2 regions of the Clostridium carnis genome follow, and region 2 is predicted to be linked to the other one. Evidence: a T-box and tRNA genes for the amino acid it is inferred to sense, from the RefSeq annotation. Region 2 holds a T-box; the other holds one or more tRNA genes.

Region 1 (7,350 bases), 280 kb from region 2:
TTAAATAATTATAAGTTAGAAAGTATAAAAGTAACCTTTGAGAAAGAATGTATTTATGGAAGTAAAATAAATGTATTTTCATCATATAGAGAGGAAGAAGAGGGCTATTTAACTACTCTTCATAAAATAGAAAGTTCAGATGAAAAAGAGTTAACTAAATTAGTTGGTGTATGGAAGAAAATATAGAAAAGAAAAAAGGATATCTTAAATTATTTCAATAAATAGTTTAAGATATCCTTATTTTCTATTTGTCTTTAGCTATATTAGAAGAGACTGAGTATCCAGAACTCCAGGCCCACTGAAGGTTAAATCCACCACAATCACCATCTACATCAAGTATTTCACCACAAAAATATAAACCATTAACTAACTTTGATTGGAGTGTTTTAGAATCAATATCTTTTGTATTAATTCCACCAATAGTAACCTGAGCTTGATTAAAACCATTAGTGCCAATACATTTAAATTTCCATTGTTTCAATAGATTTATTAAGTTTCTTTTTTCGGTCCAGCTAATATCATAGCAAGGTGAGTGAAGATTTTTAATTCCAGCTTCTTTAAGTAAAATAGGAATGAGTTTTTTATTAACAACACCTATAAATGCATCTATTATTGATCTATGACCAAACATAGCTAAATGACATTCAATAAAATTTTCAATATCTTCAAGAGATAGTTTAGGCATCATATCAACTAATATTTCAACCGGTTTATTTTTACTTATGCATTTAGAAGCATGACCTGATAACTGAAGTATTGGTGGGCCTGAAATACCATAGTCAGTAAATAGTATTTCTCCAAACTCTCGTCTAATTGGATTATTATCAACTAGAAGTGTAGCAAAACCATCAAATTTTATACCAGATAACGCTTTAAGATGAGGATAATCTAGTTTTAATTGAACTATTCCAGGAACAGTTTCTATAACAGAATGTCCTAGAGATTTTGCTAAATTATATCCAGAACCATCTGATCCAGTTTTTATAGCAGATTTTCCTCCACAAGCTAAAATTAGTTTATTGCATGTGAATAATTTATAGTCTTCATTATCTGTGGATAACTTAAAAGTTTTCTTCTTGTGGATATCTTTAATTTTACACTCTGTGTATAAAGGTATTGATTTATCTTCTAAGGCTAATCTAAAAATATCTATAACTGAAGAAGCTTGTAGAGATTGAGGATATAATTTTCCATTTTGAAGTTCAATTATTGGAAGCCCCAATGAAAGAAAAAAGTTTTTAGTATCTTCAACAGTAAAGTTTGAAAGAGTATGAGAAAAAAATCCTGGATTTTCACTATGATAAGAAAGAAAAGGAAAAGATATAGTATTATTTGAGATATTACATCTTCCATTACCAGTAGTTAATATTTTTTTTCCTATTCTATCTGTTGCTTCTACAATTGCAACATCTATACCAAAATCTTTAGCGGCAATAGCTGCAACTAATCCAGAAGCTCCGCCACCAACTATAATTAAATCATGATGTATCATAAAAAATTTCTCCTTAATGTATATTTAAATAAATTTTATCATAGTAATATAAGTTATAAAACTATGGAATACTATTTAAATGAGGTGATTTTTGTGAAAGTTAAAATTAAAAACAAACAAAATCCTGATTTTGAAAAAGAATTTAAAGTTAGAAGAATGAATTATGATCAAGTTGTTGTTAATTATCCAAATTCAAAGGGTATAAATATATTTTTACATAAAGATATAGAATTTATAACAGAATCTGAAATAGATGAATTTTTAATTAAATACAAGGATTTCTTAAAAATAAAATTAAATAGAGGAATATCAGTATTTTTTTATAAAATATTGTTAGATAATATAGAAGAACAATTTAATGAAGAATTAAAATCATTAAACTTGCTAAAAGATAAATATAAAGTAAATAAAAGGGGAATTTGGGAGAAGGACATTATATGTGTAGTTAATGAAAAAATTCCCATAAAGGTTATTGCTAGCGGTGAAAATTTCAAAAAAAGAGGATATAATATAAATATAGAGGAAATAAAAAAAGAGGATTTTTTAGAAATTTGTTCTTTTGAAATAAAAAAAATAGAAAAAGAAATAATGGAAAAAGAGCTTGAATTATCAAGGTATGGAATGGCTATAAATGGCTTAGAATCAAGGGATTATAAGATAAAACTATTAAACTAAAAATATAGTAGAAATATATATAATTTAAATATAAAAAAAAACTTTATAAAAAGTGTTGACACTATAATAAAATTTATGTATTATAGTTAATGTGCTCGCCGGGAGAACAACCGGAGAGAGAACAAAACAAAATTAAACATGGCTCCTTGGTCAAGCGGTCAAGACACCACCCTTTCACGGTGGTAACAGGGGTTCGATTCCCCTAGGAGTCACCATTTATTTTGGGCGCATAGCTCAGCTGGGAGAGCATCTGCCTTACAAGCAGAGGGTCACAGGTTCGATCCCTGTTGTGCCCACCAAAATATAATGGCTCAGTAGCTCAGTTGGTTAGAGTGCCGGCCTGTCACGCCGGAGGTCGAGGGTTCGAGCCCCTTCTGAGTCGCCAATTTAATTTTAAATTGGTAATATATAAAAATCAAATAAACAAGCTATATGCTGGCATGGCTCAACGGTAGAGCAGCTGACTTGTAATCAGCAGGTTGTAGGTTCGATTCCTATTGCCAGCTCCATATATGGCTCCTTGGTCAAGCGGTTAAGACACCACCCTTTCACGGTGGTAACAGGGGTTCGATTCCCCTAGGAGTCACCATTTATTTTGGGCGCATAGCTCAGCTGGGAGAGCATCTGCCTTACAAGCAGAGGGTCACAGGTTCGATCCCTGTTGTGCCCACCAAAATACATGGCTCAGTAGCTCAGTTGGTTAGAGTGCCGGCCTGTCACGCCGGAGGTCGAGGGTTCGAGCCCCTTCTGAGTCGCCACTTTTAGTGGATATAACCAAAAACAATTTAATATATGGCTCCTTGGTCAAGCGGTCAAGACACCACCCTTTCACGGTGGTAACAGGGGTTCGATTCCCCTAGGAGTCACCATTTTTATTTTGGGCGCATAGCTCAGCTGGGAGAGCATCTGCCTTACAAGCAGAGGGTCACAGGTTCGATCCCTGTTGTGCCCACCAAAATATTTATGGCTCAGTAGCTCAGTTGGTTAGAGTGCCGGCCTGTCACGCCGGAGGTCGAGGGTTCGAGCCCCTTCTGAGTCGCCACTTTTATAAATGAAGTGGTTTTATAATTTTACGCTGGCATGGCTCAACGGTAGAGCAGCTGACTTGTAATCAGCAGGTTGTAGGTTCGATTCCTATTGCCAGCTCCAAAAGCTTTAGATTTATCTAAAGCTTTTTTTGTTAGTTTTAATTAGAGAATTATAAAAGGATAGGAAATTAAATTTCCCATCCTTTTATTTTATCTATTTTTTAAATTAATTTGTATTCGTATATCTTCTGCATAGAACTTATATAGTTTAAAATTACCTAACAATCTAGATGATATTCTTTCACTGTATGTTTTAGTAATACTAGGTAAGGTTAAATTTGTAGATATAATCATTTTTTTCTTTTTAAGTATTTTTTTATTTATTAAAGTAAATAATTCTGTAGCAGAAAAATCAGTAATTTGTTCAGCTGCTAAATCATCTATTATTAATAAATCACAGTTAAGAAGAATTTCTTCAAGTTCTGTATTATTATTAAATCTAATATCTCTTAAATTTTTAATAAGTTCATCGGAAGTTTTATAGATAACTAAATATCCTGAATCAAGGAGTTCTTTTGCAATACAACAGGTTAAAAATGTTTTTCCTGTTCCAGAATTACCATAAAATAATATATTATCATCAATATTATTAAAGTTTGGAATAAAGTGGCCTCGAACATACTCTAATATGTTTTCTATATTTCTTCTAGGTGTAAATTTATCTTCATCACCTAACTTACGATTAGAATATAAAGATATATCAAATGTATTAAAATTATTTCTTCTAATAGAATCTTCTAAATCGGAATCTTTATAGTACAGTTTAACTAATTTATTTTTATAGCAAGAACATTTAGTTGTTCCTATGTAGCCTTCATCTTTACATTTAGGACATCTATATTTAAGATTTAAAAAATCAGGATCTAAGTTTTTAGAAACTAATGCTTCACATTTTCTAAACCTCAAATCTGTAATTTCATCTTTTATGTTTTGAATTTCTATAGAATCTAATCCTTTTAAAATAGACATTGAGAGTTGAAGACATCTTTTTTGAATAGTTTTATCAATCTCCATTATTTCAGGATAAGTTTCTTCTATATATTTTCTCCTAATTTCTAAGTTTTTCTTTTCTTCTAGTTTAATCTTTTCATAAATATCTGCTAATTCTTTTTGGTAACCTTTAATCATCTTTATCCCATCCTAACAGTTTCTTTTCAAGAGAATCATAGTCATACTCTCTTGCCTCAAAGTTATTAAATCTTAGAGGGGGTTTAGTAGTGCTTGAAGCATTATTTCCATTATTATATGTTTTCTTATTAGAGGAAAGTTTAAAATTATTTTCCTTATTTTCAATAGCCTTAATTGTTTTTAAATTATCTTTATTCCAGCTTGATAAAATTCCATCTATATATTTAAAATCAGCTCTATTTAATCTTTGGAAACATATATCGCAAGCCTTTTTTATAATATCTAGAGAAAATCCAAATGTAGAAGTCCATTTTTCAAGCATATCTTCTTGGGGTTTCATAATATCAGTATTCCTAATACCTAAGAATTTTAATATTTCTCTATAAGTTCCCCATTTATCTTCAGTTTTTCTTATGTAATTTTGTGCATCATCAATTGTTTTGATTTGCATATCATTCCATGCAATTGCAACTCTTTCAATATAACGAGTATTACTTTTTCCTTTAGAGACACAGTATTCTATAAGTAAGAGTATTAACTCAGAAGAAAAATTAAATTCCCTTTTCCAACTTATATATGTTGTAAATTCACTAGGGGATAGAGGTCTTCCTATAAGTCTTTCTATATCTTTTAACATACCATTATTTGTTTCATCGGATAGCTCCTCTAGTAGGTTTATTTTACTTTCATCATTAGCAGATGTATCCGATAAATCTACAAATTCAATATCAAAATTCCCCATTTTGTCAATTGGAATCAATTTAAGAACGCCTTCTTCATTCCAATAATTAAGAGCATTTAATATATCTGATTCTAGTAAGTTTAAAGTATTTGCTAGAATTGAAGAATTAACTCCTATTTCTCCAGTATTATTATATTTTAACATTAATAAATATACTTTTATAAATTCACCACGAGCCTTAGGCATATATTTTTCAATAAATATATTACTTACAGGGGTAAATTTTAAAGGTTTAGATTTAAGCATAAATGTGCTCATATTGTTATCTACCTTTCTACAACTATTATTTGCAATATATTAATTATAACAAAGTGAAATATAAGGCTCAACATAACAATTAAATATATAAATGGAATATTATTCGAAAAATAGGGAAAAGTATTAAATGTGTTGCTTAAATATAGAGAATTTTGAAAGGAGAGTTTATGGTTACAAAAAGTGACTCGGTTAGTATTATTAAGAAAATAAAATCATCAATAATGTTAACAGTGTTTTTGTTTATTGTAATTGGCGGAAAAGGACTAAATGTAAAAGCCTATACCAATTACAACAGTACACAGAAATTTGAAAGTAATGTAAAAGGAAGTTACATTAACGAAAATAAGGTAGAAGTAAAATCTCAAAATGTAGAAAATAAAAATACATTTTTTCAAGGAGTATTAACAGCTTTAACAGGAAAAACTTATGTAAATGAGTTAATATTATCAGGAGAAACATTAGGTTATATTTCACAAGATTATAAAGTTAATGATGTTTTGTCTTATGTATTGAAAATATACATAGATAATGAAAATATAAATAAAGATAAAATAGTATCAGCAGATATTAAAGGAAATATAGGATCAGAATATAAAAGAATAGACGCTGGAACTATTAATAGTATAGAAGAAGTAGCACAAAAAATTTATAATGAATATAAAAAAAACAAAGATATTGTAGAAGTAACTTTAGTATTAAGGGAAAGAAGTACAGAAAAAATATTACCTACAACGTTAATTATAAATGATGAAAATTTATATACTGGAGAAACTAAGGAATATCCTGGGGCAGTAGGAGTAAAGGATGTATTAAAAGAAGTAACATATAAAAATAATAACATAGTAGATAGCAAAATTATTGAAGAGAAAGTTATTAAGGAAGCTAAAAGTAAAGAAATACACAGAGGTAAAAAGAACCCTTACATTGATGGGGTAGCTTTTTTAAAGAGTCCAACTAGAGGTGGAGATATGACATCTGGATATGGTGAACGATGGAATTCATTTCATAAGGGAATAGATATTGCCGGAAATATAGGGGATGATGTTATTGCTGCGATGGATGGAGAGATTATATATTCAGAGTTTAATAATGGTGGATATGGAAACTTAATAAAAATTAAGCATGATAATGATATGGTCACATATTATGCTCATTTAAATAAATCTTATGTAAAGGTTGGAGATAAGATTAAAAAGGGAGATATAATTGGAGAAATAGGAAATACAGGTTTTAGTACAGGTCCACATTTACATTTTGAACTTAGAGTTAATGATAAACCTGTTAATCCAGTTAATTTTATAGTAAAAAAATAAAAGGTGCTGCTATTGCAGCATCTTTTATTTTAGCAATAAATTAAGATTAACTTTTCCCTCTCCTTGATAATTCTTTGGTATATCTATATTTTCACAAGATACTTTTAAAAGTGAGAAAACATCTTTAGAGTTTAAATCTGGGTTAGATTCATAAAGTAAGGCACAGATGGCAGCTATGTAAGCAGCTGCTAATGATGTGCCGGTAAAAGTTTTATAGGAAGCATCTAATTTTGGAGCATAAAGTTTAATACCGTCCTTTTCTGAAATATACTTAGTATTACAATTTAAAGATACAATATCTACACAAGCAGCAGCTAAATTAGGTTTAGTATCTCTTTTGGAATTTCCAGCAGAAGAATATGTGTACGGCTTAATAATAGAAGTAGTATCAAACCCGGCAACTGTAATACAATCCTTACATAAAGCAATTCCGGTAATAGATCCGTCTAAGTTTCTATTACTACCGCTAGGAATAACACAAGTTATATTTTTACTATTAGCGTACTTAACTAATGTTTCAAAGAGATTTTGTAAAAATTCATTGTAGTATAAAAGTTCAAATGGCATACATAAAACTTTTATATTTTTTTGCTCACTTTGTTCTATAATACTTTCCATAGAATATAAAACATCTGATATAAAGCCTTTACCTAG
Region 2 (6,773 bases):
TTTACCAATATTTCAGACAACTACCTATAAGTATGAAGATCCAGATCACTTAAAAGATTTATTTAATTTAGAAGCAGTGGGGCATTTATATAGCAGAATATCAAATCCAACTGTATGTGCTTTAGAAGATAAATTTGCACAAATACAGGGGGGGATTGGAGCAGTAGCAACTGCATCAGGTCAGGCAGCCATATTATATTCAATATTAAATATTTGTAAGGTTGGGGATCATATTATATCTACATCAACTTTATATGGGGGAACTGTTAATTTATTTACTGTTAATTTAAAAAGAATGGGTATAGATGTAACTTTTGTTGATCCAGAAGCTGATGTAGAGGAAATATTATCAAAAGCAAATAAAAACACTAAATTAATCTATGGAGAAACAATAGGAAATCCAGGACTTAATATATTAGATTTTGATAAGTTTGCAAAAATAGCATCTAAATTAAAGATTCCATTTATAGTAGATAATACTTTAGGAACTCCTTATCTTTGTAATCCCTTTGAGCATGGGGTAAATATAATTGTACATTCTACAACAAAGTATTCAGATGGACACGCTCAAACTATTGGTGGAATTGTTGTAGATGGTGGAAATTTTAATTGGAGTAATGGAAAATTTCAAGATTTTGTAGAGCCAGATCCAAGTTATCATGGAATATGCTATGTAGAGACTTTTAAAGAGGGAGCATATATAAATAAATTAAGAGTAACCTTAGGTAGAGATTTAGGTGCATGTCAAAGTCCATTTAATGCTTATTTAACTAATTTAGGTTTAGAAACATTACATTTAAGGATGGAAAGACATTCTCAAAATGCTTTAAAGCTTGCTAAATGGTTACAAGATAATCCGAAGGTAAGTTGGGTTAACTATCCTTATCTTGAGAATAGCAAAGAGTATGAAAAGGCAAAAAAATACCTTAAGGGTGGCGCAAGTGGAATTTTAACTTTCGGAATAAAAGGGGATATAGAAGATGCTACAAAGTTTACTAAAGCTTTAAATTTAGTATCATTAGTAGTTACGTTAGGTGATGCTAGAAGTAGTATTTTACATCCAGCAACAACAACACATAGCCAACTATCAGAAGAAGAACAAAAAGCAAGTGGTGTAACAGCAGATATGTTAAGAGTTTCAGTTGGAATAGAAGGAATAGATGATATAATAGAAGATTTTGAAAATGCATTTAAGGTAATATAGAATTAACTATAAGAGGGGGATATTATGACTAAAATAGCTGTTATGGGGTATGGAGTTGTAGGGACAGGGTTAGTTGAGATAATTGATAAGAATAGAGAAAGTAATAATAAAGATATAATAATAACAAGTATATTAGTTAAGAATATAGAAAAGCATAAAGATAAAAAACATAATAATATTTTAACTGTAGATATAGAAGAGCTATTTTCTAAGGAAAGTGATATAGTCATTGAAGTTATTGGAGGGCTACATCCAGCTTATGAGTATGTAAAAAGAGCGTTGAATTATAAAAAACATGTTATTACAGCAAATAAGGATTTAATAGCAGAATATGGAGAGGAGCTTTTTAAAGTAGCAGAAGAAAGTGAAGTTACAATAAAGTTTGAAGCTGCTGTAGGTGGAGGAATACCTATAATAAAACCCTTAACCGAATCACTTTCAGGAAATAATATAATGTCTATTAAAGCAATATTAAATGGAACTACAAATTTTATATTAACAAAAATGGATAGAGAGAAGGTAAGTTATGAGGAGGCACTATCTGAAGCTCAAAAACTTGGATTTGCAGAGGCCAATCCAGATTCGGATGTTTTAGGATATGATGCTGCAAGAAAATTATCTATATTATCATCTATAGCTTATAATGAAAAGGTATATTGGAAAGAGCAAAGAATTGAAGGAATAACTAAATTAGATTTAATGGATTTTAAATATGCAAAAATGGTTAATAGTAGAGTTAAGCTTTTAGCAATAAGTGAGAAAACAGACGATGGTATATACTGTGTAGTAAGGCCTAGTTTAATTTCTGAAAATAATATTTTATCATTAATAGATAATGAAGTTAATGCTATTATTTTAGATGGAGATTCAGTTGGTGAAGCCTCATTTATAGGAAAAGGAGCAGGAATGCTTGCAACAGGAAGTGCTGTATTTAGTGATTTAAATGATTTAGTAGAAAATAGGTATTTGAAAAGTAAATTATTTAGTGGAAGTGAAGCTAAAATAAACAAAATCTATAATAAAGAATGTAGTGCCATCTTAAGAGTAGAAACTAATAATCAACATGAAGTAATTAAGGATTTTTCGACTAAATTCAAATATGTTAGAATATTAAATGCAGAGATAGAAGGTGAAATAGGATTATTTATAGAAGCAAAATCTGAAGCAGACATAGATGAATTCATAGAATCTATTAAAGAAAAGAAACATATATTTAAAATTAAAAAAATGATAAAAGTAGCCTAATAAAAAGGGGGTAGATTATTAAATAATCTACCCTAAAGTTTTTTACTTTTCCTTATTAGCTATTTCTAGTATTAATCTATTTTTTAGATCAGAAGTTTTAATTGCTCCTTCTTCACCATTTTTTCTACTTCTTACAGAAGCTTCATTATTAGCAGCTTCTTTTTCCCCAACAACTAAAATGTAAGGAATTCTTTCAAGTCTAGCTTCTCTAATTTTATAACCAATTTTTTCAGCTCTATAGTCAGCAGTTATTTTAATTCCAGCATTTTTGAAGTCTTTAACTATTGATTCAGCATAATCGTTATATTTATCTGAAATTGGAAGTACAATAGCTTGAGTTGGTGCTAACCAAGTTGGGAATGCACCAGCATATTTTTCTATAAGCATTGCTAAAGTTCTTTCATAACATCCAATTGATGATCTATGAATTATAAATGGAATTTTCTTTTCTCCATTTTTATCAATATAGCTCATACCAAATCTTTCAGCTAAAGCAAAGTCTATTTGAACTGTGATAATTGTATCTTCCTTACCATGAACATTCTTAAATTGTATATCAAGCTTTGGTCCATAGAAGGCAGCTTCACCATCAGCTTCTTTATAGTTAATACCAATATGATCTAATATGTTTTTCATTAAGCCTTGAGCATTTTCCCAGTCTTTTTCAGCTCCAATATATTTTTCTTTATTCTTTGGATCCCACTTTGAAAATCTGTAGCTTATATCTCCATCTATACCAAGAGTAGACATTATGTGATTAATTAAATCTACACAACCTTTGAATTCTTCTTCTAATTGTTCAGGAGTACATACTATGTGTCCATCTGCAAGAGTAAATTGTCTAACTCTTATTAGTCCATGCATTTCTCCAGAAGATTCATTTCTACAAAGAGTAGCAGTTTCAGCATATCTTATTGGCAAATCTCTATAGCTATGTTGTTCAGCATTATAAATTGAGAATTGGAATGGACAAGTCATTGGTCTTAATGCAATAACCTCAGAGTCTTTTTCTTCATCACCTAAAACAAACATTCCATCTTTGTAATGATCCCAGTGGCCTGAAACTTTATATAAATCATTTTTAGCCATATTAGGAGTTTTAGTTAAAGAGTAACCTCTTTTTTCTTCTTCATCTTCAACCCATCTTTGTAAAGTTTGAACTATTCTAGCTCCCTTAGGCATTAATAATGGTAAACCTTGACCTATATTTTCATCAGTAGTAAATAATTTAAGTTCTCTACCTAATTTATTATGGTCTCTCTTTTTAGCTTCTTCTAAAGCTTCTAAGTGAGCGTCTAAATCAGCTTTCTTTAAGAAGGCAGTTCCATAAATTCTTGAAAGCATTTTGTTCTTTTCGTCACCTTTCCAGTAAGCACCTGCACTTCTAAGAAGTTTTATAGCTTTAACATTTTTTAATGACATCAAGTGTGGTCCAGCACATAAATCAGTAAAATCACCCATTTTGTAGAATGAAATAACTTCATCTTCTCCTAAGTCATTAATAAGTTCAACTTTATAAGGTTCATTAGCTTCTTCCATAAGCTTTAAAGCTTCAGATCTTGGTAATTCAAATCTTTCTATAGAAGGATTTTCTTTTATTATTTTTCTCATTTCATCTTCAATTTTTACTAAATCTTCAGCAGAAAAAGAAGTATCTAAATCAAAATCATAGTAAAATCCATTAGAAATAGCTGGTCCTATAGCTAATTTAGCATTAGGATATAATCTTTTAACAGCATAAGCTAATACATGAGATATGCTATGTCTTAATGCATCTTTACCTTCTTCAGAGTCAAATGTACATATTGAAAGGTCTGAATCTTCATTTACAGTATGACGTAAATCTACAACCTCTCCATTAACAATACCACAGCAAGCATTTCTAGCTAATCCTTCACTAATTCCTTTAGCTATATCAAGAACTGAAATACCAGCTTCAAATTCTTTTATTGATCCATCTTTTAAAGTAATTTTAATCATAATAATTTCTCCTTTCAAAATTAAATATATAGTTATAAATTAAGTTAAATATCAGTGACGAATATCTTTTATAAAATATAGATAATACTTAAAAAATAAAAAAAGCCCTCGTCACAATTTCTATAATAGAAAAGGGACGAGAGCATTAAATTCCCGCGGTTCCACCCTTAATTGCCTAAAATAAATATAGTAGGCCTCTTAAAGTAAATATCGTAACGTGATAAAACGGACTTTATTAGAGTCACTCAGAGGGGGTCTTCAACTAATTTCATATAAGAATACTTCCACCAAATGTAATCTCTCTCTGAAAATGAAGTTTTAGTTTACTCTTCTCTTCAACGTGTTTTCATTATTTGTTATTAATTATAATAATATAAAATATTAATGTCAATAAAAGTTGAATTAAATATTCAAAATAAAAGAAATATTATATTACATAACATTGAGAATTTTTATAAATATATTGATTTTTATATAATAACTATTTATAATATAAAGAGTAAGCAGATGTGGCGGAATTGGCAGACGCACTAGACTTAGGATCTAGCGCCATTGGCGTGGGGGTTCGACTCCCTTCATCTGCACCATATTTGCGGAAGTGGCTCAATGGTAGAGCGTCACCTTGCCAAGGTGAATGTTGCGGGTTCGAGTCCCGTCTTTCGCTCCAAAAAATAACACAGTAAAGTACTGTGTTATTTTTTTATTTTAAATATGAATATATATATAGAAAAAAGGCTATCATATAATAGCCCTTTTAAATATAAAGTTAAAATTTAGCTAATATTAATACTATGAAAAAGTCGTTCAAGTTCAAGCTCTTCAAGCATAGTATAAGAATAAAGTTTACCACCCATAAGTGTTTTTATAATTTGTTCTTTAGAGTAACCTTCTTTAAAAAGCTTAAGTTTTTTAATTAATCTTTTTAAAGACGAGTTAGAAATATTTAGAAGTTTTAAAAGTTCCTTCGCAGTATAGTAATCCTTTGGTAGTAAATTAAAAAGCTTGTCTTGAAGTTCAAGCTTATATTTTAAATCAGTTTCTATACAGTGATGTGGACCAGTCTTTCCTCTATGGTGGTAATTACAAAGATATTTATAGTTTAGTTCTATATCGTAGCCACCTTCGTGTTTGTGAACTATATGATGAATATCTGCTGTTGCCCCGCAAATTTCACAGTGGTACAAATTAATGCCTCCTTTATAATATCCTTATATATAATTATAAGGTAAAAATAATTAAAACTCAAACTAATGACTAGTATAGTTTTTTCAGAATATTAAAACTATAAAGTGTTTGGAATTACCTCTTTATAATCCGAAAAAACGCTTGAAACATAGTAATACATACCTTATAATATATTGTATAAGGGATATATTATATTATAGTATTTTATAGAAAGAAAGGTGATAAAGGTGAGACATAATTATGATTCTTTCAACTATTGGGAAAGCTTAATTAATGAAAACAAAACTATAAGAGGGCATATGTTTATGGAAAAACTACCTACTGAAAAAAGCCTTTATATTCACACCCTAGTTTTTTGCAAAAATAATGGTATTAACAATATTTGGAGTTATTTCCCAGATGAAAATACACTTTTAGGATATATTCAATATTCATTTTTACAAGAAGCTTTTTACAAATGGATATATGGAAAAGAAAGAATGGTTGTTAAAATACCAAATGTACCAGTTGAAAAAATAATAGAAGATGGCGAAGCCAATGGAAAAATTACAAAAGAAGAATCTGAAAATATGAGAAAGCATTTACAAATGCTTAGAGCGTGTTGGGGATTACCAAGAGAGAAGCTTATAAGACAATTAAATAAATTTTCTAGAGATTTCAATAGAACTTGGTATGGAGATAATAGAGAATTTTTATATTTAAAAATATTTAGTACAGCGGAAGAACTTGGAGAGTTTGTTATAAATTCTAGTTATATGACTACTTCAGAAAGTGAATTTTCTGAAAAAACAGGAACGAGCATAGCATTATGGAAAGACATATGTAGAGATTCAGTTAAAAATAGAAGAAAAGGCGAGCAATTTAGAGATATTTTGCTAAAATCTTTAACAGAAATAATATAATTTTTAAAAATCTTATTGACAGTAATTAAAATAGTAAGTATAATAATTACTGTAAATAAGATTTGCGGGTGTAGCTCAATGGTAGAGCCCTTGCCTTCCAAGCAAGTTACGTGAGTTCGATTCTCATCACCCGCTCCATTTATGCGTTATTAGCTCAGTTGGTAGAGCACCTGACTCTTAATCAGGGTGTCCCGGGTTCGAATCCCTGATGACGCACCAAAAAGAGATTAACTTAAGTTAATCTCTTTTTTTATAGA

What was found. A T-box is a leader RNA that pairs with one kind of tRNA and senses whether it is charged. The one in region 2 lies ahead of thrS (threonine--tRNA ligase), so its partner is inferred to be a tRNA-Thr.
Region 1: it has a tRNA-Thr gene. The T-box ahead of thrS (threonine--tRNA ligase) is inferred to sense a tRNA for this amino acid. The anticodon was not compared.

The regions. Positions count from the first base shown of each region.
Region 1 is NZ_BAAHYS010000001.1:1,377,563-1,384,912, forward strand. Features, by position in the region: gene ACYQ1T_RS06360 (acyl-[acyl-carrier-protein] thioesterase) at 1-186, shown strand, start outside; gene ACYQ1T_RS06365 (BaiN/RdsA family NAD(P)/FAD-dependent oxidoreductase) at 245-1,492, opposite strand; gene ACYQ1T_RS06370 (hypothetical protein) at 1,586-2,167, shown strand; tRNA gene ACYQ1T_RS06375 (tRNA-Glu) at 2,308-2,382, shown strand; tRNA gene ACYQ1T_RS06380 (tRNA-Val) at 2,391-2,466, shown strand; tRNA gene ACYQ1T_RS06385 (tRNA-Asp) at 2,476-2,552, shown strand; tRNA gene ACYQ1T_RS06390 (tRNA-Thr) at 2,602-2,676, shown strand; tRNA gene ACYQ1T_RS06395 (tRNA-Glu) at 2,682-2,756, shown strand; tRNA gene ACYQ1T_RS06400 (tRNA-Val) at 2,765-2,840, shown strand; tRNA gene ACYQ1T_RS06405 (tRNA-Asp) at 2,849-2,925, shown strand; tRNA gene ACYQ1T_RS06410 (tRNA-Glu) at 2,962-3,036, shown strand; tRNA gene ACYQ1T_RS06415 (tRNA-Val) at 3,047-3,122, shown strand; tRNA gene ACYQ1T_RS06420 (tRNA-Asp) at 3,133-3,209, shown strand; tRNA gene ACYQ1T_RS06425 (tRNA-Thr) at 3,242-3,316, shown strand; gene ACYQ1T_RS06430 (ATP-binding protein) at 3,406-4,383, opposite strand; gene ACYQ1T_RS06435 (DnaD domain protein) at 4,376-5,383, opposite strand; gene ACYQ1T_RS06440 (peptidoglycan DD-metalloendopeptidase family protein) at 5,551-6,696, shown strand; gene ACYQ1T_RS06445 (S8 family serine peptidase) at 6,721-7,350, opposite strand, start outside.
Region 2 is NZ_BAAHYS010000001.1:1,654,155-1,660,927, forward strand. Features, by position in the region: gene ACYQ1T_RS07900 (O-acetylhomoserine aminocarboxypropyltransferase/cysteine synthase family protein) at 1-1,204, shown strand, start outside; gene ACYQ1T_RS07905 (homoserine dehydrogenase) at 1,229-2,449, shown strand; gene thrS (threonine--tRNA ligase) at 2,492-4,429, opposite strand; T-box leader at 4,559-4,777, opposite strand; tRNA gene ACYQ1T_RS07915 (tRNA-Leu) at 4,933-5,016, shown strand; tRNA gene ACYQ1T_RS07920 (tRNA-Gly) at 5,022-5,096, shown strand; gene ACYQ1T_RS07925 (HNH endonuclease signature motif containing protein) at 5,203-5,613, opposite strand; gene ACYQ1T_RS07930 (hypothetical protein) at 5,842-6,516, shown strand; tRNA gene ACYQ1T_RS07935 (tRNA-Gly) at 6,581-6,654, shown strand; tRNA gene ACYQ1T_RS07940 (tRNA-Lys) at 6,660-6,735, shown strand.